Regions from separate parts of the Neobacillus camarae genome, predicted to be linked through region 2. Evidence: a T-box and tRNA genes for the amino acid it is inferred to sense, from the RefSeq annotation. Region 2 holds a T-box; the other holds one or more tRNA genes.
What was found. A T-box is a leader RNA that pairs with one kind of tRNA and senses whether it is charged. The one in region 2 lies ahead of serS (serine--tRNA ligase), so its partner is inferred to be a tRNA-Ser.
Positions count from the first base shown of each region.

Region 1 (14,796 bases), on a different contig from region 2:
AATTAAATGCGGCCTATTCGTTTGGCGGCACTAAATTGTTAAGGGAAACCATTAAGGAAAATTTCGGACTGGATATTCCATATTATACGATTGTCGATTTTAAAGGATTTGAAAAAGCAGTGGACCTCCTCGTACCAGATGGTATCGAAGTAAACATTCCTTATGAGATGTCATATGGTATTGACACAAAGCTAGAACCTGGCAAACAAACACTTCACGGTAAAGAACTTCTGGGATACGTCCGTTTTCGCCACGATCGTTTAAGTGATTTTGGACGGATACAGAGACAGCAGGAAGTGATTTCAAAATTGACAGATGAAGCCATTAGCCTGGAAAGTGTTGTTAAACTCCCTAAGCTGATCAGTCTTATGAATACATACATCGATACAAATGTCGATAAATCCACAGTTTTGACAATCGGAAAAGATATTTTAACAAAGAAAAGCAAAAATGTAGAAACCATGCGTATCCCTGAAGATGGCAGTTTCGAAAATAAACGAGATGAAGCACTTGGTGAAGTATTAGAAGTAGACTTTGATCAAAATATCGAATCACTTAATCAATTTCTAGAAGGAAAAAACGTTGCACAAAATGAGGAATAGTTATTGTGTTGCAAAATAGGTACATAAAAGCGTGGGTCAACTGTTGAAGCCCACGCTTTTTTATTTAAAACTGTGGTACGTTGTATTGAAAAACAACCCTTACCGTTGCATTTAATGTATTTTCACCAGGTTGAATGGGAGTGGTTGTGCTTTTAGCTGCAAAAGCCACTGATTCCGCGCTCACCGGGGTAAAGAAATGCGGGGTGGGAATTTGTTCTATTACTCTTAGTGGGATCCGATTTAAGTTCACTCTGATGGTATGGGCAATTTGCTGTGCTTTGGCTAGAGCGTCGTTGACAGCCAATGTTAATGCCTGCAGATAATGGAAATCCTCTTGCGTATTTTGGAATTGGATGTTTCCCGATCGGTTGGCACCTTCTTTAATGGCTAAATCATAGACCATTCCGACTTTAGATAAATCTTTGATCGTTATTTGAAGTTGGTGCTCTACTTCATATCCTTTGAATACCGATTTCCCTTCCACAAAGTCATATCTCGGATTGACGGAATAAACCGTGGTTTTTATGTCATCTTGTTCGATTCCCGCCTGTCTGATGCTAGCAATGATACGATTGGTGATGACCGCATTTTCTTGTTGGGCCGTTTGTACATCTTCATTCGTTGTAACGACCCCAATGGATATGTTGGCTTGGTCAGGCTGCACAGTGACCTTCCCTTTCCCTTCTACCGTAATCGTGTAATCATCTTTATTTGGGTTAGGCAAATGATGGTTTTCCCTAAAAAATGCCACTTTTTTCACCTGCTTTGCTTTATGATAAAACTAATATATGTATAGACCCTTGAAGTGTAATCAAACAACAGCATCATGGTTTCATTTCCCTCTTTTACAAAAAGAAGGAAGCAGCTGAGTGCCACTCCCTCCCTACCTTCCAATATTTACCTACTCTTTATTTTTCATTATACAGAACAGTGGTTCGGATTCATCCCAATAGGTGAAATATTTTTCCAGCCGAATGCTAACTCCGTTAATTCTTTACCTGCAAAATCAACCGCTATACTAGTAATCACTTCGCCACCCATCTTTTCATAAAAACGGCAAGAAGAATTATCCTTTAATACCCATAACATCATTGATTGAATATTTTGTTGTATTAAATCTTTTGTAACAGCCATTATAAGACTCCTGCCTATTGTACGTCCTGGAAGCTCTTTAAAATATAGATGGCATATAGTTCACCTTGATATTCGGGGAAATCTCCTGTCCTTTCTTTGCCGCCGTTAGCAAATCCGATAATTTGACCGTTTATCTCTGCCACAAAGACATTTTCCTCCGGTATAATCCCTTTCCATAATTCTGCCCGTTTTTCATAGGTCAACGTTTTTAGGTATTCATCGTGAATAGATCTGCATAAGTGGTCTTCCAAGCATCCACGTGCACTTTCGCTATTCCCTCCACGTCTGCTAATCCCGCTTGCCTGATTATCATTTGATCACCTCATCCAATTTGATCTAAATGTCATCAATCTATACTGTGATTTTATATGGAAATATATCTTACAATCTTTGTGACATAAAGTAACTTTTCCTATAAAATTTCTAATAATCAAGATATTTATGGGAGATCTCACCTTTATTAAGTAAGGAGTGATTGCTTTGGATTTTAAGCGAGCAAGAGTAGGAGATAATATTGTCTCGACGAATGGAATAAAGGGCAAAGTGGAAAAAGTCGGAGAAAATTCGGTGGTAGTGGAAATCATCGAGAATTACTCAGGCCAAAGTTTTAAAAATAATAGGACTGTTGTTTCCCATAGTAAATATGTGGTCCTTTTAAGTTAATCTCAAAATTCCTGCATCAATAAAAATACCTAAAAGAATAAGGCAACCTCCTGGCCATTCCTCATATGACGAAAGGCGCCGGAAGCTGCCTATTTTAATGTCCTTTTACCCTGTACACTTTTAATCCAACGTCCCCAAACTGATAATCCATCGTTTCCCCATTCTCATGAGCGTATTTTTCCAGGTTTCGCATAAAATGAACCCCCTCACTCAGCTCGTCATTCGTAATGATGTCAAGAGCGGGTGACAGCAGCTGTCTGGATAGGAATACGATTGTCTTGCTTCTGCCTCTTGTGATAGACACATTTAAACGATTGAGGCTGTAAATAAACTCTCCTTCCATTACCGCCTGTTCGAGGTCCGCTACACCATAGCTGATGATGGCGACATCACTTTCCTGCCCTTGCATTTTATCTACAGTACCGACAAAGAATTCAGGTCGCAGCCCTTGTTCCTCCAGCTGCCTGTTAATCTCCCTGATTTGAGCATGATGCGGGGAAATGATGAACAATCCTTTCTGCCAGAATTCCCTGTCACCGAGTACACTATCCTCGTACAGATTTCCATCCTCGTCCTTTAACGAATAACGGAACTCCTTAGATAATTGGGCAACCCATCCTGCTTCCATGGCATTGGCTTGGGATTCCTGGATCCCATCATAGACACAGACAACCAATGGATAATCGGGGTCGGCAATGGTTTCCACCCATTCCAAGCTCGGTTGATTAGTCAATTGGATTTTTTGGTTCGCGATGCCCGAATTAAAGGCCGTGTAGTTTGGTCCGTAGATCATCGATGCAGGATATCGACAAAGCACTTCGTTCATCCGGAAGTTTTCTGTTAACTGACAGGTATACTTTTGATCAACGTCCAACTCGAACAATAATTTAAAAATAGAATCATAGACATTGGGTTCGTTTTCCTTGACCAGATAATTTCCTTTTACAATAGGCGGTAATTGAAAATGGTCTCCTACAATCAGCATCCTCCCTGCAGCCTTCAAATGGCTCAGCGCCAATAAGGAATCAGATGTTCTGACTTGGGAAGCCTCATCCAAAATCACGACGTCAAAATCCAATTCATTCCAGACGTTATCGTAGGTTTTTTGAATATTGTAAAGGGTTGCTCCAATAATGGTAGTGCAATCGTCCTCCAGCCAGTCCTGTACTCCTTTTTCATAAACCATTTCGATGTCCCTGGCTTTGGCAGTGGTTACCTGATTCAATTTGCCCACTTTGATTTTCTCTTTTTTATGAAGCTGTTGGATTTTCACCAACACATTCTCAATAGCAGCATGGGTAAATCCGGATACGAGTATTTTTAACGGCCTTCTGTTTTGATAGATTTGTGACAATAGGAGAACCGAAGAGGCAATAAAATGGGTTTTGCCTGTTCCTGGCGGTCCCCAGCAAAGAGTGAGCGTTTTGTTCAAGAAGTGCCGGAACGCCTTCCGCTGGCTTTTCGTCAAGCCCGCCTGTTTGACTAGCTGTTTCACCTCTTCGTCATCCCATTTTTTCATTAACTTCCTGCTCATTTCAGCAGGGTTGTGAAAAAGCCCCAATATCCGGTGATCTTCTTCATCGATCATATCGAGTGCACCAAGGACTCGTTTGCTGGTCCAATCGGTATACCGTTTCGACACCAAATAATGCTCACCCTCATAAAACTCAAACTTGGTTTCTCTTCTCGGCATCTCTAACTTTAAAAATGCCTTGCCATTTTCATGAACGATGTCTTTGATTTTAGTATAGTACAGATTCGCACTTTTAGGCGGATACATGACGTTTCGATACCGATAATCATTAAACTTCAGCTGTTCCAATTCGCCAGCGGCATTTTTTTCCGTTATAATCCAAGCGTCACGCGTCTCCAACTCAGCTGCCACTTGAATGTTATGCAACTGAAAAAGTCCGTCTTCCACATAAGTGAGGTTTAAGGTAGTGCCAGCTTCCTCTCTTTCCTTCAGGGATAGGGCCCGTGCACTGCGGATTTCCAGATAGCTTAATAGGGTCTCATATCGGGTGGCAAATGCCAGCTTGGATAAAACAGCATGCTTATAGTGTCTGACAGTAGGCAGTTTAAACTTTTCAGGCCAAGCAAACAGGAGCGAACGGCCACTCCGGTCTTTTGCGGCAGCACGAATCCCGGAAACCACGCTGTTGGCTAGGTTTAGTCGTCTGTCCAGTTCTCTTTTAATCCAGTCCAGCTTTTCTGTTTCCTTGTCATTCCATACCTCGTGAATAATATCCGATTTCATGACGTTTGTAAGTTTGAAAGATAAATATTCCTCAGACTTATATTCAAAAGGCCAATCGCTTTGGGAAGCGATATAATCTGATAAATCTTCCAAACGATAAGCAATGTGGGCCGGCAGAGCAAACAAGCGGCTAACCACAGTAGTGAGGACAATGATAGGGAATGGAATCATATCCTCCGGATGTTCATCCGTTTCCGATAACAAATCACTATGAAAATAAAACATTAGGTGTAGGGCCTTTTCTTGATACTCTGGATCCTCCAACAGCACATTGAGAATTTCCTGGACATTGTTCCATTCATAATTGTCGGTTACATAGGACTGAACACTCTTTTGTTCCTTCCAATCTCTTTCCATGTTATACGAATGGACGGTTTCCAATATGTCATAAAGCTTGTCGACAAATCGGCGGATGACAAGGGACTCCTGGTCAGATGTTTCGGCAATAAAGTGGAATTTTTCCGACTTGCTTCCAAACAATTCACTTCCGCTAATCCGGTAAATGGACGCCGCATACACCCTTCCTGACACCTGATCCCGCTGCACGGTCAGAATCAATCGTATGTTTTCCCCAATCGGCATATCGGTGGCAAAGCTTTCATATGGAATCATTTCCCCATTTTTCAACGAGTCCAGCTGCTTATCAATCCGTAACACCCGGCCTCTTAAACTAGCACTTTTCTCAAGCAGTTTTAATTGGTCCTGATCGGTGATATAGTCAGCAAACTCTTCGATAGTAAGCGGTAAGCCGTTCTCCCGGATAAACCGAGAACCTTGGCTTGAAAGGTAAGGCAGCAACAATACATGCTGCTGTTCCTTCGCTTTTCCTAAGCAATAATCAAATAAACTGCACCACTCACAACGATAGTCCAAATGCCAGAAAACTTCTTCGAGCTCTTTTTCAGGAAGTTCCTTTAACTTACCCATCAAGAAATCTTCCAAATATGGAACCAAATGCTGAACGGAAATATATTGCGGATTTTCCTGTTCATAGAGCCAAACACCGGTTTCTTCTATTAATATTTCGCCCTTAATTTGATGTTCTTCGAGGATGGACTGAAGTATCATCGCATAAAGAGCCGTTTGAACCCGGTGGGATACTTTTAGGGCCTCAGAGGATTTGACATCAATAATCCGAAATCGAAAACCGGATTCTCCGGGAAGGCATTCAATCAAATCAGGCCGGCAATCGGAGAATGTGATTGTTTCCCTGTCGATCTTGTATTTTTGATAGAAACGGTCAGGAATGGAAAAGGTAGGCTGATATATGTATTTTTTGCTTGGGTTTTTTAACTCCTGGACCAAATCGTCAAATTTTATGTAACGGTTGGAAAGTGGCATGTCCCCTGTCCCAATCACCACATCGTCACCCAAATAGTCGGTCACCACCTTTTCTTCCCATACAATCCCTCCAGCCGTGATTACAGTATTGGCATTTTGGTTTTCGATGATTTCTTTGGGAATATCCAACTCAAGTTTCTCTTTCTTGGAGAGAGAATGATAGTATAGAAATCTTTCACATTCATGATAAAAAAAGCTAGCAATTTTCGACGGTGAAACGAAAAGCAAAATGAACATCCCCTTATTTAAACGAAAATTCTGTGTATATTTCATTATAAAGCAAACCAAATGCCAAAAAGACATAAAAAATTCATCAATGTAGTAGACTTGATGGATTTTTTATTGTTTCTTAAGAAAAGCTTTATCGATGTTATCTGTTTCTTTTCTAAATGTTGCTTTGTGCTAATTGTGCCTTAAAGTTTTCTTTGTTAGCTTCATACTGTTTCTTTCTATGGCCATTTGCTCCCGATGGATGAGGAAAATCGAAAAGAATCGTTTGATTATGAATTTTATTTTCCTCGACTAAATAGCGGAGTACATCGGAAACCGCTTTGCCTGTTGGTATGATGATTGCGTTTGGAAGACTGTTTATTTCAGGTACGAGCACTTCGTTCATCATGTTTAAGAATGCTTTCGTTTTTAACATCTTTGGCTTGCTGCCTGTATAATTTTGCCCGTCGACAAAGACTGGATATCTCATTACCGAGGTCGTATGCAGCAAGTGGTGCTGATCCCCAAATAATTGTTCACAGCTATTAATATTCAAAGCATGATGAAGCCCAATACCATCCAACATATCATAAAGGTTTTTCCTCATGGTCGTCCCGCCAAAGCTTGCATTCTTTTTGGCATTGCAAAGCATTTGTTCCCATTCTTCTTCATGGATGTGATGGCGTACATAATTAAAAGCAAGCTCCATTTGTGTCCAGCCGGGCGTAATCCCTATAATAATTACTTTCGCCTCTTTGTTTATGTATTCGAATGGTGCCCAAAAGACCTCGATATTGTCTTCCTTTAACATTAGAAACTCCTCGGTCCGAAGGTCATCTCTCTCATAAGCAGCTTTTAATGGCAACTGTAGTATGTTTTTTTCAAATTGTTGAAAGTACATGTTCATTCCCCCAAGTATGTATTGACCATGTTGTCGTGCATTTTTATTAACAACATTTTATTATTTCGTTAATCAAACTATAACGTTCGTTATAATTATTGTCAATATTTTTATTATTATGTTATAATTCATCTAACTTATTGTTATGAAAAGGGTAAACAAATGACAAATTCAAATTCCATACATGAACGAATAAAAAATAGAAGAAAAGAATTGAAAATGTCCCAAACTGAATTGGCCAATAAAGTGGGATTGAAACCACCTGCCATTAGCCAATATGAATCTGGGGTCAGAAAGCCTTCATTTGAAGCCTTAAGAAAATTATCGTTTGCTTTAAAGGTTTCGACGGAATATCTGGTTTCCGGTTTTAACCAATCCCAAAACCAGGACCCCCTTGGAAATTCTGATCGTGCCTTTCTAAAAATCATTCATTCATTAAATGCCTCTGATAAAGAAAAATTATTAGAATACGCAGCTTTTTTGGCAACTGGGAGGAAAATAAAAGTCGATATACTTTTTGACTCCCCTTCCGATTACGCGGACCATCTGCTGGAAGAAAGTACAAATGACCAATTGCCAATCGATTTATACCAACTGGCGCGAGAATTAGGGTTAAAAGTGTTGGAGGATGAATTAGAGGAAGGTGAAGGCATTCTTATTCAGGGCGACCATCCGATCATTCTTTTAGACCGAAACATAACCTTTCCATCAAGAAAAAAATTCACAGTAGCTACCTTGATCGGTCATTTTATAATCCCATGGCACTTAAAGCCAAGCTATACTTCTAGAAGGTACCTGAACAAAAACGATGAAATTTTAATGGGGAATTCCTCTCTTTTAACGGATGAGGTCGAGGAAATGGAAGCCCATAAATTTGCATCCAACCTGCTGATTCCATCAAAGGAACTAAGGAAAGAGCCGTTTAACCAAAGACCTGCCATAGAGGAACTAAAGAGGATGGCGGATAAAAAATATCAGGTATCTTTATTTTCACTGTTAAACCGATTAGTGGATTTTGCAATTGACAAGTACGCGGTTGTTCAATCCCAGCATTCTAAGATCATCAAAGTGTATCAAGGAAAGCGGATGCTAAAGTCCTTTGATGTGGAAGTGGATGCGAGAAGTATGGCAGCAACTTTTTTTAGTCAACCAAGCGCACAAGAAGAAGTCCGTGAGGGAGAAGTGCCGGCGGCTTGCTGGCTGCTGGATTCCAAGGAAAATGAAATGGTGTATGAACAATCCATCTATAATCCGAAGGTCGGAAGAGTATTAACTTTATTAACCTTTAAGAACCAGGATTAATACTAGGTATCAAATTCCAAAAGGGATTGCTTTGTGGAGCAGTCCCTTTTGTTCTACCTAATTCATTTATTCAAGAGGAATGGTTTCTAATTTCGAGATGATTCTGTGTTTTTAAAGGTTGATTAATTTCAATAATTGGTGTCTCTGTTTCATTATTATTAGTTGCTTCGTTGATTGGACTCATTTCTGATGGTTCACCCATGTCATTCATGGCTGTAGGAAATTCATTTTGTTTATCCAATATCCACACCTCCATGAATAGTATGGCTATTTCTTGGTTCTTTTAGTTCATAAACTTTTCTATACCAAAAGGGTAAAACCGGTCATCCAGGAAAAGGAATCAGTGATAAATAGATTTATGAAATAAGCGTCTGGTATTGGATTTAGGAGATGTACTTTTTTAACGAAAAGCCCCTCTTTAACGGATCAAATAAAGATATCAAATTTAAAGGCTCACGCCGTCATCTATACCAGTCCGCTTTTTCCATATGGACAAACGGTATATCGGTATCCACTTCCCCTGCAATCTGTTCGAGGGGCAGGTCTTCCCCGTTCAGCCACTTAGAAAAATCAAATTGCACCGGCATCTGGTCCCCGCCTAGCGCAAACCATGCTCTCAATTCCTTGGGAAAATAGCCTGAAGTATGAATGGTGCCTGCCCAGCTTCCATAGAGTTTTGAAAAGACCCCTTGTTCAGTGTCATTTAAAAGATTGAATGCTTCGGATGCGCCCAAATCTTGTACCCGGTTTTTTTCCATTGTTTCCAGCCTTTTTTTCGAATCATCCAAATGGTGGCGGTTTTCTTCTGTCAGGATATGAAAATGATTGGTACAGGAATATCCCCGCCGGACTTCCACCCTTCTCGGTGAAGTTTCCACAATATACGGACTTTGACATTTCTGATCAAAAAAGGTGTAGCTAAAGGAATGGCGGTGAGGAATCTCTTTCATAAAATCGACTGCTTCCTCCGCTGTGGCGCATAGCTCCAGTGCCAGCCTGCCAATCATATTACAGACGAAACCGTCTCCAGGGCGTTTGCGGTTCATAAAGGTATAACCCATTGTTAACCCTTTTTCATTCAGGCCATCCATCCGTCCGGTCACTTTCTGGCCCGGCCCGATGACCGCATATCCCCCATCAGTCGGTTGAAAAACTGTGAAACGACCATCATAGGTTTTCGGATGGTAATCATAGTTACGAATCAGATAATCTTCCCCCACATAAATGGAACAACCAGAAGGGTGAATGTTCACCCGGTAACCCCCAAATTCCAGCAATACGCGTTCCAGCGGCCACTTCAGAGCATCCTGCAATCCCAAAAATTCCTCCCAGATATGCGGGGCCAAACTTTTATAGACGTGTTTCGTCTCCTCTGTATCAATCCGAAAGAGCGGTTTCCGGACTTTCCATTGTTGTTCCCGGTTTTTTACCATGATGGAATCCTTCATGATTTCACCTTGCATAAAACCAAATTCATAGTGGGTCCCGCGAAATTGAATAATGTCTGCAAATACTTTCTTCATGCTGGTAACCTCCATTGCTGCGATACTATAAGGATACCTGAATGGGTGCAAAAAATAAAAGGACAAGCCTTCAACCAAGCTGTGCCTGGCTTGCCTGTCTAGAGTTGTTTACTATTATTTCCATATTAACGTGGTATCTCTTGAAGGCTATTGTAACTGACAAGCGAACCAAGATGAATAAACGACTCGATTACTTCCTCTAACAGCACTTCCGCATCATGGTAAGCTCCAGCCGGAAGGATGTCCAAATGACGGTGACCCATATTACCGCAGCAATATACAAGCAATAAGGTTCTCGTTTCCCAAATTTCAAATCTAAACCGATACCAATGGTTCGTTGCTTCGAGATGCCGCCCTGTATGGAACTTTTTGTTTAGTAAATGGTGAAAAGCAAACTCGGCTTTGGCTCCTTTCAAAGATTTCCCTTCCACTAGAAATGGGTTACTATTTCTCGTATACAGGTACTCCAAGCCATCTATGGTGGCTATGCCTGTCTCCTTTTTTGTCGCGAAAATGACCGGGGAACGTTTATTTTTTCCCAATTCTTGAAAGTCAATGATATCACTCTGATCCCATTGGACATTGAGATCAGCCTCATGCAGCAAATTTGCCCATTTCCCTAAATCTCCAGGATTCTCCAGTCGTTCGCATGAAAGATAGGCTCCATCCTCAGTTAACAAATTTTCCACGATTTGCATATAGGTTCTGTCACCATACATTGGAGCTCCCTTCAAGTATTCCGCCAGTGACCAATACTTGGATATCAAAACAGGCCCCATTATCTCATGAAACGTTCGCACAGATATAATAAGGTCAAACGAGTCCTCCAAAAAGTATTCCTGCAGCTCCGCAAAATCCATTTTAAAGAAACTTATGTTATTCAATTCGAGCTGACTAGCCAATTGTTCGGCACATCGAATGCCGTTCTTTTCTTGATCGATGCCAATAATCTCCGCATCTGGGAAATGAGTGGCATACCAGCAAGCCATCAGCCCATTATCACAACCGATTTCCAAAATCCGTTTTGGTTTCAGTTGCTTTTGACTGTTGAACCAGTTGAGGAGGGCTGTATGAAATGATATGGTCCATGATTCTACAGCTAAACTGAAGGATAATGTCCGGTTCTTCACCTCATAAAGGTTCCCATTCTTTTTACGGCTGAAGAGCGGTTCAAGTTCCTCAGATAAAATGGGGTCAACTGCCGAAACATGTTTCCAGAAATCACTCCTACTTGTGCTGGCCTTGATTCCCGTTGACTCAAAAAAATCGGAAATGGTAGTTTTCTTTTGAATCGGTTCTATTAACATCTCTAATCTCCAGTTATCGAAAATAGTTATGACCATATATTAGGACTTGGTAATAATTATGGTTCGTTTTAATAATAATTTATTTTTGCAGTTTTTTCAAAAGATTTTATTTAACGCGTCTTCCTTTTGAATTGTTATGGTGCAAATATGGAGTATGTTGAACAGTTCTTGAAATGGTTATTGATTTCAATCAATGGTTACTTATGATAGCCTAAGAATAGAAGAAAAAAGCTATTTGTTAGGGGGGATAAATTGATACTAGAAGCCGCTATGCTTCAAGTCAAACCGGGAATGGAACAGGAATATGAAGATTCGTTTCGTAAAGCCTCAAAAATTATTTCATCTATGAAGGGTTATATATCACAAGAGTTACAATGTTGTATGGAAGAGAATGGCAAGTATTTGCTTCTAGTTAAATGGGAGAGTTTAGAAGATCACACTGTGGGATTTAGACAATCAAGTGAATACGAGGAATGGAAAGCACTTTTACATCACTTTTATCAACCATTTCCAACCGTAGAACATTTTGAAAAAGTAAATCTGAATTCTTAGTATGAATCGGGGTCTCCTGTACATAGGAGTCCCTGTCCGGTTTACTATTAACATGCTTCATTACCATGCCAAAAAAAACGCCACCAGTTAGGTGACGTTCGACTTTTTTATGTATGGAGGAGAGCAAGGGATTTGAACCCTTGATACGCGGTTAACGTATACACGATTTCCAATCGTGCTCCTTCGGCCACTCGGACAGCTCTCCATTTGTGGTGAAAAGACAGAAATCAAAATTCCTGTCTTTCGCCTGGCAGCGTCCTACTCTCACAGGGACTTGCGTCCCAACTACCATCGGCGCTGAGAAGCTTAACTTCCGTGTTCGGTATGGGAACGGGTGTGACCTTCTCGCTATCGCCGCCAGACTATTTCATTGAGAGATCATTCCCTCAAAACTGGGTAATCAGAAGAAACTTTGGTAAAACGAGTAGTCTGCTTTATTAGTGTTGTCTAGCTCCAGCGCACAGCGTCTAGTGTCCTTCTCTCATCTCCCTACGATAAGTCAACATCGAATCGCTACACTCTCCGTGTTTCCTTTATCTCAGTCGATGCGTTCCACAAGTAACGCTTCGGCAGCATAAGCATCGCACTAACAAAAAGCGATAGCTTTTTGTAGGAGGCCATACGCTGCTAACCGTGCGCTTCCGCTTTTCTTATTGGTTAAGTCCTCGATCGATTAGTATCAGTCAGCTCCACACGTCACCGTGCTTCCACCCCTGACCTATCAACCTGATCATCTTTCAGGGATCTTACTAGCTTGACGCTATGGGAAATCTCATCTTGAGGGGGGCTTCATGCTTAGATGCTTTCAGCACTTATCCCGTCCGCACATAGCTACCCAGCGATGCCTTTGGCAAGACAACTGGTACACCAGCGGTGCGTCCATCCCGGTCCCCGTACTAAGGACAGCTCCTCTCAAATTTCCTGCGCCCACGACGGATAGGACCGAACTGTCTCACGACGTTCTGAACCCAGCTCGCGTACCGCTTTAATGGGCGAACAGCCCAACCCCTTGACCGACTACAGCCCCAGGATGCGATGAGCCGACACGAGGTGCCAAACCTCCCCGTCGATGTGGACTCTGGGGGAGATAAGCCTGTTATCCCCAGGGTAGCTTTTATCCGTTGAGCGATGGCCCTTCCATGCGGAACCACCGGATCACTAAATTGACTTTCGTCCCTGCTCGACTTGTAGGTCTCGCAGTCAAGCTCCCTTGTGCCTTTACACTCTGCGAATGATTTCCAACCATTCTGAGGGAACCTTTGGGCGCCTCCGTTACTCTTTAGGAGGCGACCGCCCCAGTCAAACTGCCCACCTGACACTGTCTCCCATCCCGATAAGGGATGCGGGTTAGAATTTCAATACAGCCAGGGTAGTATCCCACCGACGCCTCCACCGAAGCTGGCGCTCCGGTTTCTCAGGCTCCTACCTATTCTGTACAAGCTGTACCAAAATTCAATATCAGGCTACAGTAAAGCTCCATGGGTCTTTCCGTCCTGTCGCAACCTGCATCTTCACAGGTACTATAATTTCACCGGGAGTCTCGTTGAGACAGTGCCCAGATCGTTACGCCTTCGTGCGGGTCGGAACTTACCCGACAAGGAATTTCGCTACCTTAGGACCGTTATAGTTACGGCCGCCGTTTACTGGGGCTTCGGATTCAGAGCGTCGCTTTGCAGCTAACCCCTCCTCTAACCTTCCAGCACCGGGCAGGCGTCGTTCCCTATACTTCGGCCTTTGCGGCTGCAGAGACCTGTGTTTTTGCTAAACAGTCGCCTGGGCCTATTCACTGCGGCTTACCGAGGCTATTCACCCCAGTAAGCACCCCTTCTCCCGAAGTTACGGGGGTCATTTTGCCGAGCCTTTAACGAGTTCTCTCGCTCACCTTATAGGATTCTCTCCTCGCCTACCTGTGTCGGTTTGCGGTACGGGCACCTTTTATCTCGCTAGAGGCTTTTCTTGGCAGTAGTGGAATCAGGAACTTCGGTACTCTATTTCCCCGCCGTCAGCAGTTGAGCCTTACGGTGAACGGATTTTCCTATTCACCAGCCTAACTGCTTAGACGCACATAACCAGCAGTGCGCTTACCCTATCCTCCTGCGTCCCCCCATCACTCAAACGATAAAGAGGTGGTACAGGAATATCAACAGTTTGTTGTCCATCGCCTACGCCTTTCGGCCTCGGCTTAGGTCCTGACTAACCCTGAGCGGACGAGCCTTCCTCAGGAAACCTTAGGCATACGGTGGATGAGATTCTCACTCATCTTTCGCTACTCATACCGGCATTCTCACTTCTAAGCGCTCCACCAGTCCTTACGGTCTAGTCAACGCCCTTAGAACGCTCTCCTACCACTGACATCGAAGATGTCAATCCACAGCTTCGGTGATACGTTTAGCCCCGGTACATTTTCGGCGCAGAGTCACTCGACCAGTGAGCTATTACGCACTCTTTAAATGGTGGCTGCTTCTAAGCCAACATCCTGGTTGTCTAAGCAACTCCACATCCTTTTCCACTTAACGTATACTTTGGGACCTTAGCTGGTGGTCTGGGCTGTTTCCCTTGACTACGGATCTTATCACTCGCAGTCTGACTCCCACGGATAAGTCTTTGGCATTCGGAGTTTGTCTGAATTCGGTAACCCGATGGGGGCCCCTAGTCCAAACAGTGCTCTACCTCCAAGACTCTAACTTCGTGAGGCTAGCCCTAAAGCTATTTCGGAGAGAACCAGCTATCTCCAGTTCGATTGAATTCTCCGCTACCCACACCTCATCCGCGCACTTTTCAACGTGCGTCGGTTCGGGCCTCCATCCAGTGTTACCTGGACTTCACCCTGGACATGGGTAGATCACTTGGTTTCGGGTCTACGACTGCATACTATTTCGCCCTACTTAAGACTCGCTTTCGCTGCGGCTCCGTCTCATCAACTTAACCTCGCATGCAATCGTAACTCGCCGGTCCACTTACAAAGGCACGCCATCACCCATAAATGGGCTCTGACTACTTGTAG
Region 1 covers NZ_JBUCKX010000005.1:49,053-63,848, reverse strand. Annotated here, with positions in the region: gene ACY8D0_RS25260 (LCP family protein) at 1-602, shown strand, start outside; gene ACY8D0_RS25255 (SIMPL domain-containing protein) at 667-1,353, opposite strand; partial or broken gene ACY8D0_RS25250 (N-acetyltransferase family protein) at 1,521-1,879, opposite strand; gene ACY8D0_RS25245 (DUF2187 family protein) at 2,217-2,399, shown strand; gene ACY8D0_RS25240 (bifunctional RecB family nuclease/DEAD/DEAH box helicase) at 2,494-6,234, opposite strand; gene ACY8D0_RS25235 (uracil-DNA glycosylase family protein) at 6,383-7,108, opposite strand; gene ACY8D0_RS25230 (helix-turn-helix domain-containing protein) at 7,271-8,410, shown strand; gene ACY8D0_RS25225 (hypothetical protein) at 8,481-8,651, opposite strand; gene ACY8D0_RS25220 (C45 family autoproteolytic acyltransferase/hydrolase) at 8,872-9,933, opposite strand; gene ACY8D0_RS25215 (methyltransferase domain-containing protein) at 10,059-11,240, opposite strand; gene ACY8D0_RS25210 (antibiotic biosynthesis monooxygenase family protein) at 11,493-11,792, shown strand; tRNA gene ACY8D0_RS25205 (tRNA-Ser) at 11,907-11,997, opposite strand; rRNA gene rrf (5S ribosomal RNA) at 12,038-12,154, opposite strand; rRNA gene ACY8D0_RS25195 (23S ribosomal RNA) at 12,446-14,796, opposite strand, start outside.
Region 1: it encodes a tRNA-Ser, which carries the amino acid that the T-box ahead of serS (serine--tRNA ligase) is inferred to sense. The anticodon was not compared.

Region 2 (14,796 bases):
TTAGGGAAGAACAAGTATCGGAGTAACTGCCGGTACCTTGACGGTACCTAACCAGAAAGCCACGGCTAACTACGTGCCAGCAGCCGCGGTAATACGTAGGTGGCAAGCGTTGTCCGGAATTATTGGGCGTAAAGCGCGCGCAGGCGGTCCTTTAAGTCTGATGTGAAAGCCCACGGCTCAACCGTGGAGGGTCATTGGAAACTGGGGGACTTGAGTGCAGAAGAGGAAAGCGGAATTCCACGTGTAGCGGTGAAATGCGTAGAGATGTGGAGGAACACCAGTGGCGAAGGCGGCTTTCTGGTCTGTAACTGACGCTGAGGCGCGAAAGCGTGGGGAGCAAACAGGATTAGATACCCTGGTAGTCCACGCCGTAAACGATGAGTGCTAAGTGTTAGAGGGTTTCCGCCCTTTAGTGCTGCAGCTAACGCATTAAGCACTCCGCCTGGGGAGTACGGCCGCAAGGCTGAAACTCAAAGGAATTGACGGGGGCCCGCACAAGCGGTGGAGCATGTGGTTTAATTCGAAGCAACGCGAAGAACCTTACCAGGTCTTGACATCCTCTGACACTCCTAGAGATAGGAATTTCCCCTTCGGGGGACAGAGTGACAGGTGGTGCATGGTTGTCGTCAGCTCGTGTCGTGAGATGTTGGGTTAAGTCCCGCAACGAGCGCAACCCTTGAGATTAGTTGCCAGCATTCAGTTGGGCACTCTAATCTGACTGCCGGTGACAAACCGGAGGAAGGTGGGGATGACGTCAAATCATCATGCCCCTTATGACCTGGGCTACACACGTGCTACAATGGATGGTACAAAGGGCAGCGAAGCCGCGAGGTGAAGCCAATCCCATAAAACCATTCTCAGTTCGGATTGCAGGCTGCAACTCGCCTGCATGAAGCCGGAATCGCTAGTAATCGCGGATCAGCATGCCGCGGTGAATACGTTCCCGGGCCTTGTACACACCGCCCGTCACACCACGAGAGTTTGTAACACCCGAAGTCGGTGGGGTAACCGTAAGGAGCCAGCCGCCTAAGGTGGGACAGATGATTGGGGTGAAGTCGTAACAAGGTAGCCGTATCGGAAGGTGCGGCTGGATCACCTCCTTTCTAAGGAATATGCAGTCCTTACGGACTGATAAGACGTTGACCTCTGTTTTGTTTGTTTAGTTTTGAGGGACCAATCCTCAATAGTTTAAATGTGGGCCTATAGCTCAGCTGGTTAGAGCGCACGCCTGATAAGCGTGAGGTCGATGGTTCGAGTCCATTTAGGCCCACCATTTTATATTTTCATAACGGGGCTTTAGCTCAGCTGGGAGAGCGCCTGCTTTGCACGCAGGAGGTCAGCGGTTCGATCCCGCTAAGCTCCACCAAAATCGTTCTTTGAAAACTGGATAATCGTATAGAAGAAACCAAGTAAAACCGAGTAATCGCCATTTTAGGTTTTAAACCATTTAGGTTAAGTTAGAAAGGGCGCACGGTGAATGCCTTGGCACTAGGAGCCGATGAAGGACGGTACTAACACCGATATGCTTCGGGGAGCTGTAAGTAAGCTTTGATCCGGAGATTTCCGAATGGGGAAACCCGTTGCCCGTAATGGGGCAGCATCTTTACCTGAATACATAGGGTATTGAAGGCATACCCGGGGAACTGAAACATCTAAGTACCCGGAGGAAGAGAAAGCAAACGCGATTCCCTGAGTAGCGGCGAGCGAAACGGGAACAGCCCAAACCGAAAGGCTTGCCTTTCGGGGTTGTAGGACACTCAACATGGAGTTACAAAGGAACGGGGTAGATGAAGCGGTCTGGAAAGGCCAGCCATAGAAGGTAACAGCCCTGTAGTTGAAACTTCGTTCCCTCCTGAGTGGATCCTGAGTACGGCCGGACACGTGAAATCCGGTCGGAAGCAGGGAGGACCATCTCCCAAGGCTAAATACTCCCTAGTGACCGATAGTGAACCAGTACCGTGAGGGAAAGGTGAAAAGCACCCCGGAAGGGGAGTGAAAGAGATCCTGAAACCGTGTGCCTACAAGTAGTCAGAGCCCGTTTATGGGTGATGGCGTGCCTTTTGTAGAATGAACCGGCGAGTTACGATTGCATGCGAGGTTAAGTTGATGAGACGGAGCCGCAGCGAAAGCGAGTCTTAAGTAGGGCGAAATAGTATGCAGTCGTAGACCCGAAACCAGGTGATCTACCCATGTCCAGGGTGAAGTCCAGGTAACACTGGATGGAGGCCCGAACCGACGCACGTTGAAAAGTGCGCGGATGAGGTGTGGGTAGCGGAGAAATTCCAATCGAACTTGGAGATAGCTGGTTCTCTCCGAAATAGCTTTAGGGCTAGCCTCACGAAGTTAGAGTCTTGGAGGTAGAGCACTGTTTGGACTAGGGGCCCCCATCGGGTTACCGAATTCAGACAAACTCCGAATGCCAAAGACTTATCCGTGGGAGTCAGACTGCGAGTGATAAGATCCGTAGTCAAAAGGGAAACAGCCCAGACCACCAGCTAAGGTCCCAAAGTATACGTTAAGTGGAAAAGGATGTGGAGTTGCTTAGACAACCAGGATGTTGGCTTAGAAGCAGCCACCATTTAAAGAGTGCGTAATAGCTCACTGGTCGAGTGACTCTGCGCCGAAAATGTACCGGGGCTAAACGTATCACCGAAGCTGTGGATTGACATCTTCGATGTCAGTGGTAGGAGAGCGTTCTAAGGGCGTTGAAGCTAGACCGTAAGGACTGGTGGAGCGCTTAGAAGTGAGAATGCCGGTATGAGTAGCGAAAGATGAGTGAGAATCTCATCCACCGTATGCCTAAGGTTTCCTGAGGAAGGCTCGTCCGCTCAGGGTTAGTCGGGACCTAAGCCGAGGCCGAAAGGCGTAGGCGATGGACAACAGGTTGATATTCCTGTACCACCTCTTTATCGTTTGAGTGATGGGGGGACGCAGGAGGATAGGGTAAGCGCACTGCTGGTTATGTGCGTCTAAGCAGTTAGGCTGGTGAATAGGAAAATCCGTTCACCGTAAGGCTCAAGCTGTGACAGCGAGGGAAATAGAGTACCGAAGTTCCTGATTCCACACTGCCAAGAAAAGCCTCTAGCGAGATAAAAGGTGCCCGTACCGCAAACCGACACAGGTAGGCGAGGAGAGAATCCTAAGGTGAGCGAGAGAACTCTCGTTAAGGAACTCGGCAAAATGACCCCGTAACTTCGGGAGAAGGGGTGCTTACTGGGGTGAATAGCCTCGGTAAGCCGCAGTGAATAGGCCCAGGCGACTGTTTAGCAAAAACACAGGTCTCTGCGAAGCCGCAAGGCGAAGTATAGGGGCTGACGCCTGCCCGGTGCTGGAAGGTTAAGAGGAGGGGTTAGCTGCAAAGCGAAGCTCTGAATCGAAGCCCCAGTAAACGGCGGCCGTAACTATAACGGTCCTAAGGTAGCGAAATTCCTTGTCGGGTAAGTTCCGACCCGCACGAAAGGCGTAACGATCTGGGCACTGTCTCAACGAGAGACTCGGTGAAATTATAGTACCTGTGAAGATGCAGGTTACCCGCGACAGGACGGAAAGACCCCATGGAGCTTTACTGTAGCCTGATATTGAATTTTGGTACAGCTTGTACAGGATAGGTAGGAGCCTGAGAAGCCGGAGCGCCAGCTTCGGTGGAGGCGTCGGTGGGATACTACCCTGGCTGTATTGAAATTCTAACCCGCATCCCTTATCGGGATGGGAGACAGTGTCAGGTGGGCAGTTTGACTGGGGCGGTCGCCTCCTAAAGAGTAACGGAGGCGCCCAAAGGTTCCCTCAGAATGGTTGGAAATCATTCGCAGAGTGTAAAGGCACAAGGGAGCTTGACTGCGAGACCTACAAGTCGAGCAGGGACGAAAGTCGGGCTTAGTGATCCGGTGGTTCCGCATGGAAGGGCCATCGCTCAACGGATAAAAGCTACCCTGGGGATAACAGGCTTATCTCCCCCAAGAGTCCACATCGACGGGGAGGTTTGGCACCTCGATGTCGGCTCATCGCATCCTGGGGCTGTAGTCGGTCCCAAGGGTTGGGCTGTTCGCCCATTAAAGCGGTACGCGAGCTGGGTTCAGAACGTCGTGAGACAGTTCGGTCCCTATCCGTCGTGGGCGCAGGAAATTTGAGAGGAGCTGTCCTTAGTACGAGAGGACCGGGATGGACGCACCGCTGGTGTACCAGTTGTCTTGCCAAAGGCATCGCTGGGTAGCTATGTGCGGACGGGATAAGTGCTGAAAGCATCTAAGCATGAAGCCCCCCTCAAGATGAGATTTCCCATAGCGTCAAGCTAGTAAGATCCCTGAAAGATGATCAGGTTGATAGGTCAGGGGTGGAAGCACGGTGACGTGTGGAGCTGACTGATACTAATCGATCGAGGACTTAACCAAGTCATATTTGAAAATGCGAACTCGTTTTACAAAAGTTTCTTCTGATTACCCAGTTTTGAGAGAATGATTTCTCAATAAAATAGTCTGGCGGCGATAGCGAGAAGGTCACACCCGTTCCCATACCGAACACGGAAGTTAAGCTTCTCAGCGCCGATGGTAGTTGGGACGCAAGTCCCTGTGAGAGTAGGACGCTGCCAGGCAATAGGAAAAGGCAACCTGTATGGGTTGTCTTTTTTGTGCATATATAGCGAAGTGCCGGTGAACCAATCAAAAACGCCGGTAAGCAATATACGTGCGTGCGCTATAGAGAGCCATTTTATTCAAAAAAAATAACTGTTAAGTGTACCGTACAAGTCAAAACAGATTTGAATTCATGCCAAAATGTCCTTCATACCACCATGAAGGACATTTTTACAGGATTACAAACGAAACTTTGCCTATTATTAAAATTACATGGGAAATTTATTTAAACATTCCCCTACTGCCTCATCAAATATTGATAAACCAAAAAAGGCCCTTTTTCTAAAGTAATTTGAAGAAAGGAGGAAATAAACGGATAGTCACCATTCGGCATCATCTTGATGAGTTCACTCCACCATTCTGTCTCATAACGGGCAATCATGCTTAAGTTATACAGCAGCAAATAATGAATCAACAATTCAGGAAACAGAAACCATTTCGACCTAGACAACGGGAATGCCCACACTTGCCCCTCCAGATTGTACTTTAATGGCGGCACTTCCGATAACAAGTCATGCTTTAACTGAATCCGAAGCCCTTGATCGGATATCTCAATTTCGTCACTGAATTTGGATGCAAGAAAATCCCGGAATCGATTCTCCGTCATATGGTAATGGTCCAATAGATCATCCGGAATTGTATATTGTTTTCCGTCCCATTCTAGGTTTTTAAAGGTCTGCTTTCCTGTATGCAAGAAAAATAAGTCATCTAGTTCAGGAATGACTTGCAACAGCTCCTCCATAATCACCTTTTCTCCATCCATTTGTTTCATCATGAATAACTTTTCCGACATAAATGGAAAGAGACCATTTTTTTGCAGCTTCACCTCGTCCTGAAAAAACAGGTAGTTTTGTTTCTTCCGTTTACGGGTTGATACCCCATGGGCCAATACGGCTGTCGTCTCCGGATAGGACGGGTCCACTGTGAGGATACAGGCCTTAATCAAATGCACCAAACCGTAGAAAAGCAAGATGGGTTTTATGATTAATGGGGCTTTTTCCGCCTGCTCATAATAAATTTGCCCATGTTCCAGATAATAAAGAAAGGCATAGCCATTTTCATAGCTCTTGGATTCCGCCTGTTCTATCTGGCGTCTTTGATAGCATTTTTTTAGAAAACGTTGACAGTATTCGGCTGAGAAAAATCCAGCATAACTTTTCCAGCCTTTATAAGAGGTCACCACAGCTAAATCACCTTTTTCAGAATAATCAATATAATGCTTCTTCCTTGACAGTATTTTGTCCAATTGGTAACCTACAAATAAAATTTTTTGTCCTGGGGGCTGTTAAAATGTGGGAAAGTAAGTTCGCTAAAGAAGGATTAACGTTTGATGATGTATTGTTGATTCCGGGCAGGTCTGAAGTTCTTCCAAGAGATGTCAGTTTACAGGTTGAATTATCGCCTAATGTTAAGCTTAATATTCCGATTATAAGTGCCGGCATGGATACCGTAACGGAATCGGAAATGGCAATTGCCATGGCCCGTCAAGGCGGACTGGGGATTATTCACAAAAACATGACGATTGAACAGCAGGCAGAACAGGTTGAAAAGGTTAAAAGATCAGAAAGTGGCGTCATCACTGATCCGTTTTTTCTCACACCGGAACATCAAGTTTTTGATGCCGAGCATCTAATGGGAAAATACCGGATATCCGGGGTGCCAATCGTCAATAACCTCGAGGAGCAAAAGCTAATCGGTATTATCACAAACCGGGATCTTCGCTTTATTCAGGACCAAGATTATTCGTTTAAAATTGCCGATGTGATGACCAAGGAGCATCTGATTACGGCCCCTGTCGGCACCACTTTAAAAGAGGCGGAAAAAATTCTCCAAAAGTATAAAATTGAAAAGTTGCCTTTGGTGGATGAAAATGGTGTGCTTAAGGGATTAATCACAATTAAAGATATCGAGAAGGTCATTGAATTCCCTAACTCCGCTAAAGATCGTCAAGGCCGGTTATTAGCTGGAGCCGCTGTTGGTGTAACGAAAGACACCATGAAACGTGTTGAGGCCCTTGTCAAGGCGAATGTGGATGCTATTGTTGTCGATACGGCACACGGCCATTCTAAGGGCGTACTCGACACTGTCAGGGAGATCAGGGCGGCATATCCAGAATTAACAATCATTGCAGGGAATGTGGCAACAGGTGAAGCCACCAAAGCATTAATTGAAGCCGGAGTAGATGTCGTAAAAGTGGGGATTGGACCTGGCTCGATCTGCACAACACGGGTAGTTGCTGGTGTCGGTGTCCCGCAAATTACCGCTGTTTATGATTGCGCGACTGAAGCAATGAAGCATGGAAAAGCCATTATTGCGGATGGCGGTATCAAATATTCTGGTGATGTTGTAAAAGCAATAGCGGCAGGCGGACATGCGGTTATGCTTGGCAGCATGCTTGCCGGTGTTACCGAGAGCCCAGGGGAGACTGAGATTTTCCAAGGACGCCGCTTTAAGGTATACCGCGGTATGGGATCGGTTGCTGCCATGGAAAAAGGCTCGAAGGATCGTTATTTCCAAGAAGATGCCAAAAAATTTGTGCCTGAAGGAATTGAAGGGCGCCTTCCATATAAAGGGCCGTTGGCTGATACCATCTATCAGTTGGTTGGAGGATTGCGCTCAGGCATGGGCTATTGTGGAACGAAGGATATTGAGGAACTACGCACTAAATCACAATTTATCCGCATGACGGGTGCTGGTCTAAGGGAAAGCCACCCTCATGATGTGCAAATCACAAAAGAAGCACCAAACTATTCATTATCCTAATAAAATGGCTGACGCTTTGTCAGCCTATTTTTATGACCAGGGAAATAACGCTAGTAGTGCATAGGAGGAAATGAACGTAAGCAGAAAGTCCCATGCCTATTATTTAAAACTAGTAATTTTGGAAATAAGATGGTTCATTGCTCTGTCTATGAATTGTCAGTGAGTTATGTTAAAATATGCAAAGTGTAATAATTCGTTGGAGGGCGTATGATCGTGAATAAATCAATTTTCAAGAAAACGTTAGCCGGTGCCTTGGCTATTCTGCTGTTACTTAGCCCAATTGCCGGTTTGGATAAAGCGCAAGCAGCAGCACAATTAAATATAAACGCTGACGGAGCCATTCTGGTTGATGCCCAATCAGGCAAAGTGTTGTATGAAAAAAATGCTGATACTGTACTAGGCATTGCCAGCATGACAAAAATGATGACCGAATATCTTTTGCTGGATGCGATTAAGCACGGGAAGGTAAAATGGGATCAGGAATATAACGTGAGTGATCTTGTTTATAAAATTTCTCAAAGAACTGACCTGTCCAATGTTCCTTTAAGAGCGGATGGAACCTATAAAATCCGCGAACTATATGAGGCGATGGCGATATACTCCGCCAATGGGGCAACCATTGCTATTGCGGAAACGATTGGCGGGTCGGAAACAAACTTTGTTAAAATGATGAATGAAAAAGCTGAAAAATTGGGATTGAAGGATTTTAAATTTGTCAATTCCACTGGTTTAAATAATGCCGATTATAAAGGCATGCAGCCGGAAGGGGGCGGGGCTGATGAAGAAAACGTCATGTCCTCCCGTGCAGTAGCAAAATTGGCCTTCCATTTGATTAACGAATACCCTGATGTGCTAAAAATCGCAAGCACTCCTAAAAAGACGTTCCGCGAAGGAACAACTGACCAAATTAACATGATTAACTGGAACTGGATGCTTCCTGAATTGGATTATGGCTATAAAGGCGTGGACGGATTGAAGACCGGCACCACTGATTTTGCCGGCTATTGCTTCACTGGCACAGCCGAGCGTGATGGCAAACGGTTTATTACAGTTGTCCAGAATGCCAAGGATGCCAGCGGTTCAGGTGGTTATAAAGCGCGTTTTGATGAAACAAAGAAAATGTTTGACTATGCTTTTGCCAATACGACCAAAGAGCAAATTGTCCCTAAGCATTATCAAGTAAAAAACAAAAAGACCCTTCCTGTAACAAAAGGGAAAGACGGTCAGGTTAAAATCTATACCAAGTCAGCCATCAACATGGTCATCCCTAATGGGGAAAAGGATAATTATAAAGCCGTGTTGGTCCTTGATAAGGACAAGGTGAATGCAAAAGGTCAACTGTCAGCCCCTATCAAAAAGGGTGAAAAGGTTGGTTACATTAAGTTAGTGCCGAAAAATGGCGAGAAAGTCAGCTTCCTGACAGAAGAAGGACAAAAGAAAGTGCAAGCAGACGTGGTTGCTGCTCAAGGTGTTGAGAAAGCCAACTGGTTTGTGTTAATGATGAGAGGTATCGGCGGCTTCTTTGGAGATGTCTGGAATGGAATTTCCTCCACTGTTAGCGGTTGGTTCTAGTAAGTGAATACTGGTAAGCCTAGAAACGGGTTCCTAACTTGACAGGAGCCCGTTTTTGTTGCTTAATGATTTTATGGAATCTACTAATTCCGACTAATTTAGACGGATTTTGCAATGTATAAGTAGAGTTTTCTTAATTTTTTTAATACAAGGGGGATTAAAGAAATGAAAACTGGTACGGATCGAGTAAAACGCGGTATGGCAGAAATGCAAAAAGGCGGCGTCATCATGGACGTTGTTAATGCGGAGCAAGCAAAGATTGCAGAGGAAGCAGGCGCAGTCGCAGTAATGGCGCTTGAGCGGGTTCCATCTGATATTCGTGCTGCCGGCGGAGTTGCTAGAATGGCAGATCCTAGAATAGTAGAAGAGGTTATGAATGCTGTTTCCATCCCGGTTATGGCGAAGGCACGCATCGGCCATATTGTCGAAGCACGTGTCCTTGAAGCGATGGGTGTGGACTACATTGACGAGAGTGAAGTTCTGACTCCTGCTGATGAAGAATTTCATTTAAATAAAAGAGAATATACAGTGCCATTTGTTTGCGGCTGTCGTGACCTAGGAGAAGCCGCCCGCCGGATTGGTGAAGGGGCATCCATGCTTCGTACCAAAGGTGAGCCAGGAACAGGCAACATCGTGGAAGCTGTTCGTCATATGCGTAAAGTAAATGCACAGGTTCGCAAAGTCGTATCGATGAGCGAAGATGAATTGATGACAGAAGCCAAACTGTTAGGTGCACCCTATGAGATCCTTCTGGAAGTCAAGCGCAACGGCGGGCTTCCGGTTGTAAATTTTGCTGCAGGCGGAGTGGCTACACCTGCAGATGCTGCGCTAATGATGCAGTTAGGAGCAGACGGAGTGTTCGTAGGATCTGGTATCTTTAAATCCGAGAACCCTGCCAAATTTGCGAGGGCTATAGTGGAAGCTACTACACATTATCAAGATTACAAACTGATTGCTGAACTTTCTAAGGGCTTGGGCACTCCGATGAAGGGGATTGAAATTTCCTCACTGGCACCTGAAGCAAGAATGCAAGACCGCGGCTGGTAATAGCAGACAGACATTCTATAAGACTGAAACCTGCCTTCTATGGGGAGCTCATGGAGCCTAACAGCATGACTGAAACCAGCTAATAAAGAGGTGATGTTTATGATTAAAATTGGTGTTCTCGCTTTACAAGGCGCAGTCCGTGAACATATTCAATCATTAGAGGCGTGCGGCGTCGAGGCATTCGCTATCAAGCATAAGGAAGAACTGCAAGTGGTGGACGGTCTGATTCTGCCGGGCGGTGAAAGCACCACAATGCGGCGTTTAATTGATAAATATGACTTTATGGATGAGCTGAAAAACTTTGCTGCGCAGGGCAAGCCGATGTTTGGCACCTGTGCCGGCCTGATACTAATGGCCAAGAATTTAGTCGGTTACAGTGAGCCGCACATTGGTGTGATGGACGTTACGGTCGAACGCAACTCCTTTGGCCGCCAGGTCGATAGCTTCGAGGCTGACCTCGCGATTAAAGATGTGGCGGAGAGTTTTCCGGGGGTATTCATCCGGGCGCCTCATATCGTGGAAGCGGGAGAGAATGTGGAAATCCTTTGCAAACATGATGGGCGCATTGTGGCCGCAAGGGAAGGGCAATTCTTGGGATGCTCATTCCATCCGGAACTGATAGATGACCACCGCTTGACGGCATACTTTGTGGAAATGGTCAAAGCTGCAAAAAATACGCAGTCCGTATAAATGGGTTGCTTTTGGCTAACAATTATAGTAAATTATTAAAAAAGCGGAAATCACCGCTGTTATATCGTTAAAGCAATGAGAGGAACTAGTAGCAGGATGTTTATTCTAAAGAGAGCCGGTGGTGGGTGTGAACCGGTGGATAAGGCTTGTGAATCCCTCCTCGAGCAAGGTACGGAATATCTCATGCTCATGAGGTTAGTAAGTACTTTCGGGTAAAAACCGTTAAATGGTTCAAGGTGGACAGCTTGCTGTCAACCAGGGTGGTATCGCGGGTTAAATCTCGTCCCTGTTTTAGGGACGGGATTTTTTTATTTTTTGGCTGTAATATCATGTGGGCTTTTTGTAACCAGTTGATGGGAGTGGAAGGCACGAAGACTCCTGCGGGAGTACGGAACAGGGGAGACCCCGCAGGTCTTCAGCACCGAGGAGGCTCCCCGTAACGCCCGCGAACCGCTTGTGCCCGGAGCAGAAATCAAATGCCAAGTTTTTACACAGTCTATTTTGAAAAAGAACAGGAGTGTCTCAAATGTTGGATCTAAAGTATCTAAGGGCTAATTTTGAAGAAGTTAAAGAAAAACTGCAGCATCGCGGCGAAGATTTAACTGATTTCGGCCGGTTTGAAGAATTGGATGTCAAACGCCGGGAGCTGATTGTCGAATCAGAAAACCTGAAGAAAAAAAGAAATGAAGTCACCCAGCAAGTGGCTGCATTGAAACGTGAGAAACAAGATGCAGAACAGCTCATACTGGAAATGCGCGAAGTCGGCGATCAGATCAAAAAGCTAGATGGGGAGCTAAGAGAGGTAGAAGAGACACTCGAACTATTATTGCTCAGCATTCCAAATATCCCGCATGAAAGTGTTCCGGTTGGGGATACTGAAGAAGAAAATGTGGAGATTAGAAAATGGGGCGAGGTTCCTGAGTTTGGCTTTGAAGCAAAGCCGCACTGGGACATTGCTGACCAGCTGGGAATTCTTGATTTTGAACGTGCCGGAAAAGTTACCGGAAGCCGGTTTGTCTTTTACAAAGGCCTCGGGGCCCGCCTCGAGCGTGCGTTGATGAGCTTCATGCTCGATTTGCATGTGGATGAGCATGGCTATACCGAGATTCTTCCGCCATACATGGTCAATCGGGCCAGCATGACAGGAACAGGCCAGTTGCCAAAGTTTGAGGAGGATGCCTTTTTAATTGAAAGCGAAGATTATTTCTTGATTCCGACAGCAGAGGTGCCTGTCACCAACTATTACCGCGACGAAATCTTAAGCGGTGAGAACCTGCCTATCCGCTTTGCGGCCTACAGCGCATGTTTCCGTTCCGAAGCGGGATCGGCTGGCCGTGACACAAGGGGCTTAATCCGCCAGCATCAGTTCAATAAAGTCGAGCTTGTGAAATTTGTTAAGCCTGAAGACTCCTATGCGGAGCTTGAAAAATTAACCCATGATGCCGAGCGTGTGCTTCAGCTGCTTGAGCTTCCGTACCGTGTTTTAAGCATGTGCACGGGTGACCTTGGCTTTACAGCCGCGAAAAAGTATGACATTGAAGTTTGGATTCCAAGCTATGGCATATACCGTGAGATTTCTTCTTGCAGTAACTTTGAGGCGTTCCAGGCAAGACGGGCAAACATCCGTTTCCGCCGCGACCCGAAAGCCAAGCCGGAACATGTTCATACACTAAACGGTTCTGGCCTTGCGGTAGGCCGCACGGTCGCTGCTATTTTGGAAAATTACCAGCAGGAAGACGGCAGTGTCGTGATTCCAAAGGTACTTCGTCCATATATGGGCAATCGTGAGGTTATTAAGCCGAATTAATCGGCATTGGGGCTGTCCAAAAATGGACAGTCCCGTCCATTCGATATCCATGTTGACATTATAAAAAAGATATGGTAAATTATCATTTGTTGTACGGAGGAATACCCAAGTCCGGCTGAAGGGATCGGTCTTGAAAACCGACAGGCGGGTTACACCGCGCGGGGGTTCGAATCCCTCTTCCTCCGCCATCAATTCATTAAACACGCGCATAAAAACTGGAGATAAAAAACCGTTGCAGAGGATTCTGCAGCGGTTTTTTTTTCTAAGAATAGAAAAGCACATATTGGCCATTACCCAATATGTGCTTTCGAAATGAACAGGATTTCATTCAGTTTTTCCTCAACCTCACGGCAAACACGCTTGGCATCGTGAGGATTTTGAACCACATCGGTATGGTCCATATCGATGACCAGCACTTCACTGGCATTATAATGGCTGGTTACCCACTCATCATAGCCCTTCCAAACTTCAAAGTAATATTCCTTCAGTTCTGGGTTGATTTCGAAGCTGCGTCCGCGCGACATAATCCTGTCGATTACTGTTTCAAAGGAGCCTTTTAAATAGACCATTAAATCTGGAGCTTTTTTGGGAAGTTCATTTAATTCTTCCAACATATTATCTACGAGGTCTTCATAAATCTTAAATTCCAGTTCGGAAATCCGGCCCAAGTTCTTATTCACATAAGCAAAGTACCAATCTTCGTAAATGGAGCGATCCTGAATGGTGTAAATGGGGTTTTTCCAGTTAACGCAGTCCTTAACCGTTTTAAACCGTTTGTTTAAAAAGAACAGCTGCAACAGGAATGGAATCCGTTTGGCATCCAATTCTTCCGGTGTCAGTTCATAATATAGCGGCAAAATCGGATTGTCATCGACCGACTCATAAAACACCTTACTGTCCATTCCCTTTTGTTGAAAGTGGCCTTTTAACAAATCAGCCACGCTTGTTTTCCCAAGGCCAATCATACCACCGATAACGATACTCACAAACATCCCCCAGTTCTATAATATATTGGTCCAGCTGCTTGCTTTAAGCGCTGATGATAGTCTTTCGATAATATGGTCCAAATCTTGTTCACTTTTGACGAAATCCAACTCATCACCATTAAAGCGGAGAACTGGAATGTCCGGATGCTCTTTTTCAAAAATAGAGAGAGCTTGTTCATAATCGAGTGAAAGCTGCTCCAAATAAAGCGGACTAATATTTTTTTCGATTTCCCGGCCGCGCAGCTGGATGCGGTTTAGCAATGTATCCAGACTGGCATTTAAATAGATAATGACATTCGGCTTCGGCATATCCTCTGTTAAAATCTGATAGATTTTATAATATTTTTTGTACTCAGCCGCATTTAATGTCCTTTGGGCAAAAATCAAATTTTTAAAAATATGATAATCAGCGACAACCGCTTTGTTTTGGCTCAAGTAATGGGTGTTGATATCCCCTAATTGCTTGAAGCGATTGCAGAGAAAAAACATTTCTGTCTGAAAACTCCACTCCTCGATATTTTCGTAAAATTTCCCCAAGAATGGATTTTCATCGACAATCTCTTTTAAAAGAGCGAATTGAAACCGTTCTGAAATGGCTTTTGCAAGAGATGTTTTCCCCACACCAATCGGCCCTTCAACGGTAATAAAGGGTGTCTCCCCCATGTGATGCTCCTCCTTCTCCAACTGCCTGTACATTCTATAATAAGCCGATCTTCTGAGAGACATTTTTCTTCTTATTTTTTACAAAATTCCTCAGAATGCGACAAATTTTTATAAGACACAAATGTTATTTTATCATAATCTATGGCAGGAAGGGATATGGAAAATTTAATATATGAAAAAACTGCCGGGCGCCCGGCAGTTAAATAAATCCTCCTATTTATCTTTTGGTGACGTTAAAGTTTTCGACGATCAACAGCCAGTTTTGCGGGAAGGCGAGGCCCAGTTTCCAATAACTCATCCCCCGGAGATTCATTGATTTAATCAGGTCAAACTTAGCCTGAATCGAACGGGCATCCTCAAACCAAACCTCGTGCTGCTTTCCGTCCTCCGCCCGATACCTGAAGAATGGGGCTTGGGCGCGTGTATTATATTCAATCGGCACATTATGCTGGGCCGCTAGTTGAATCGCCTGCTGCGGACTGACTGCCCTCGCCACCGTTCCCTGGACAAACGGCAGAGTCCAATCATAGCCGTACAAATTTTGGCCCATCAAAATTTTGTTGGAGGGGATTTCGGTCACCGCATAATCCAAAACCTTTTTTACCTGATCAATCGGGGAAACAGCCATCGCAGGGCCGCC
Region 2 covers NZ_JBUCKX010000002.1:68,332-83,127, reverse strand. Annotated here, with positions in the region: rRNA gene ACY8D0_RS08190 (16S ribosomal RNA) at 1-1,103, shown strand, start outside; tRNA gene ACY8D0_RS08185 (tRNA-Ile) at 1,197-1,273, shown strand; tRNA gene ACY8D0_RS08180 (tRNA-Ala) at 1,291-1,366, shown strand; rRNA gene ACY8D0_RS08175 (23S ribosomal RNA) at 1,451-4,388, shown strand; rRNA gene rrf (5S ribosomal RNA) at 4,472-4,588, shown strand; gene ACY8D0_RS08165 (YaaC family protein) at 4,867-5,811, opposite strand; gene guaB (IMP dehydrogenase) at 5,919-7,391, shown strand; gene ACY8D0_RS08155 (D-alanyl-D-alanine carboxypeptidase family protein) at 7,599-8,963, shown strand; gene pdxS (pyridoxal 5'-phosphate synthase lyase subunit PdxS) at 9,129-10,010, shown strand; gene pdxT (pyridoxal 5'-phosphate synthase glutaminase subunit PdxT) at 10,110-10,700, shown strand; T-box leader at 10,767-10,991, shown strand; gene serS (serine--tRNA ligase) at 11,227-12,507, shown strand; tRNA gene ACY8D0_RS08135 (tRNA-Ser) at 12,603-12,695, shown strand; gene ACY8D0_RS08130 (deoxynucleoside kinase) at 12,798-13,493, opposite strand; gene ACY8D0_RS08125 (deoxynucleoside kinase) at 13,509-14,156, opposite strand; gene ACY8D0_RS08120 (glycoside hydrolase family 18 protein) at 14,374-14,796, opposite strand, start outside.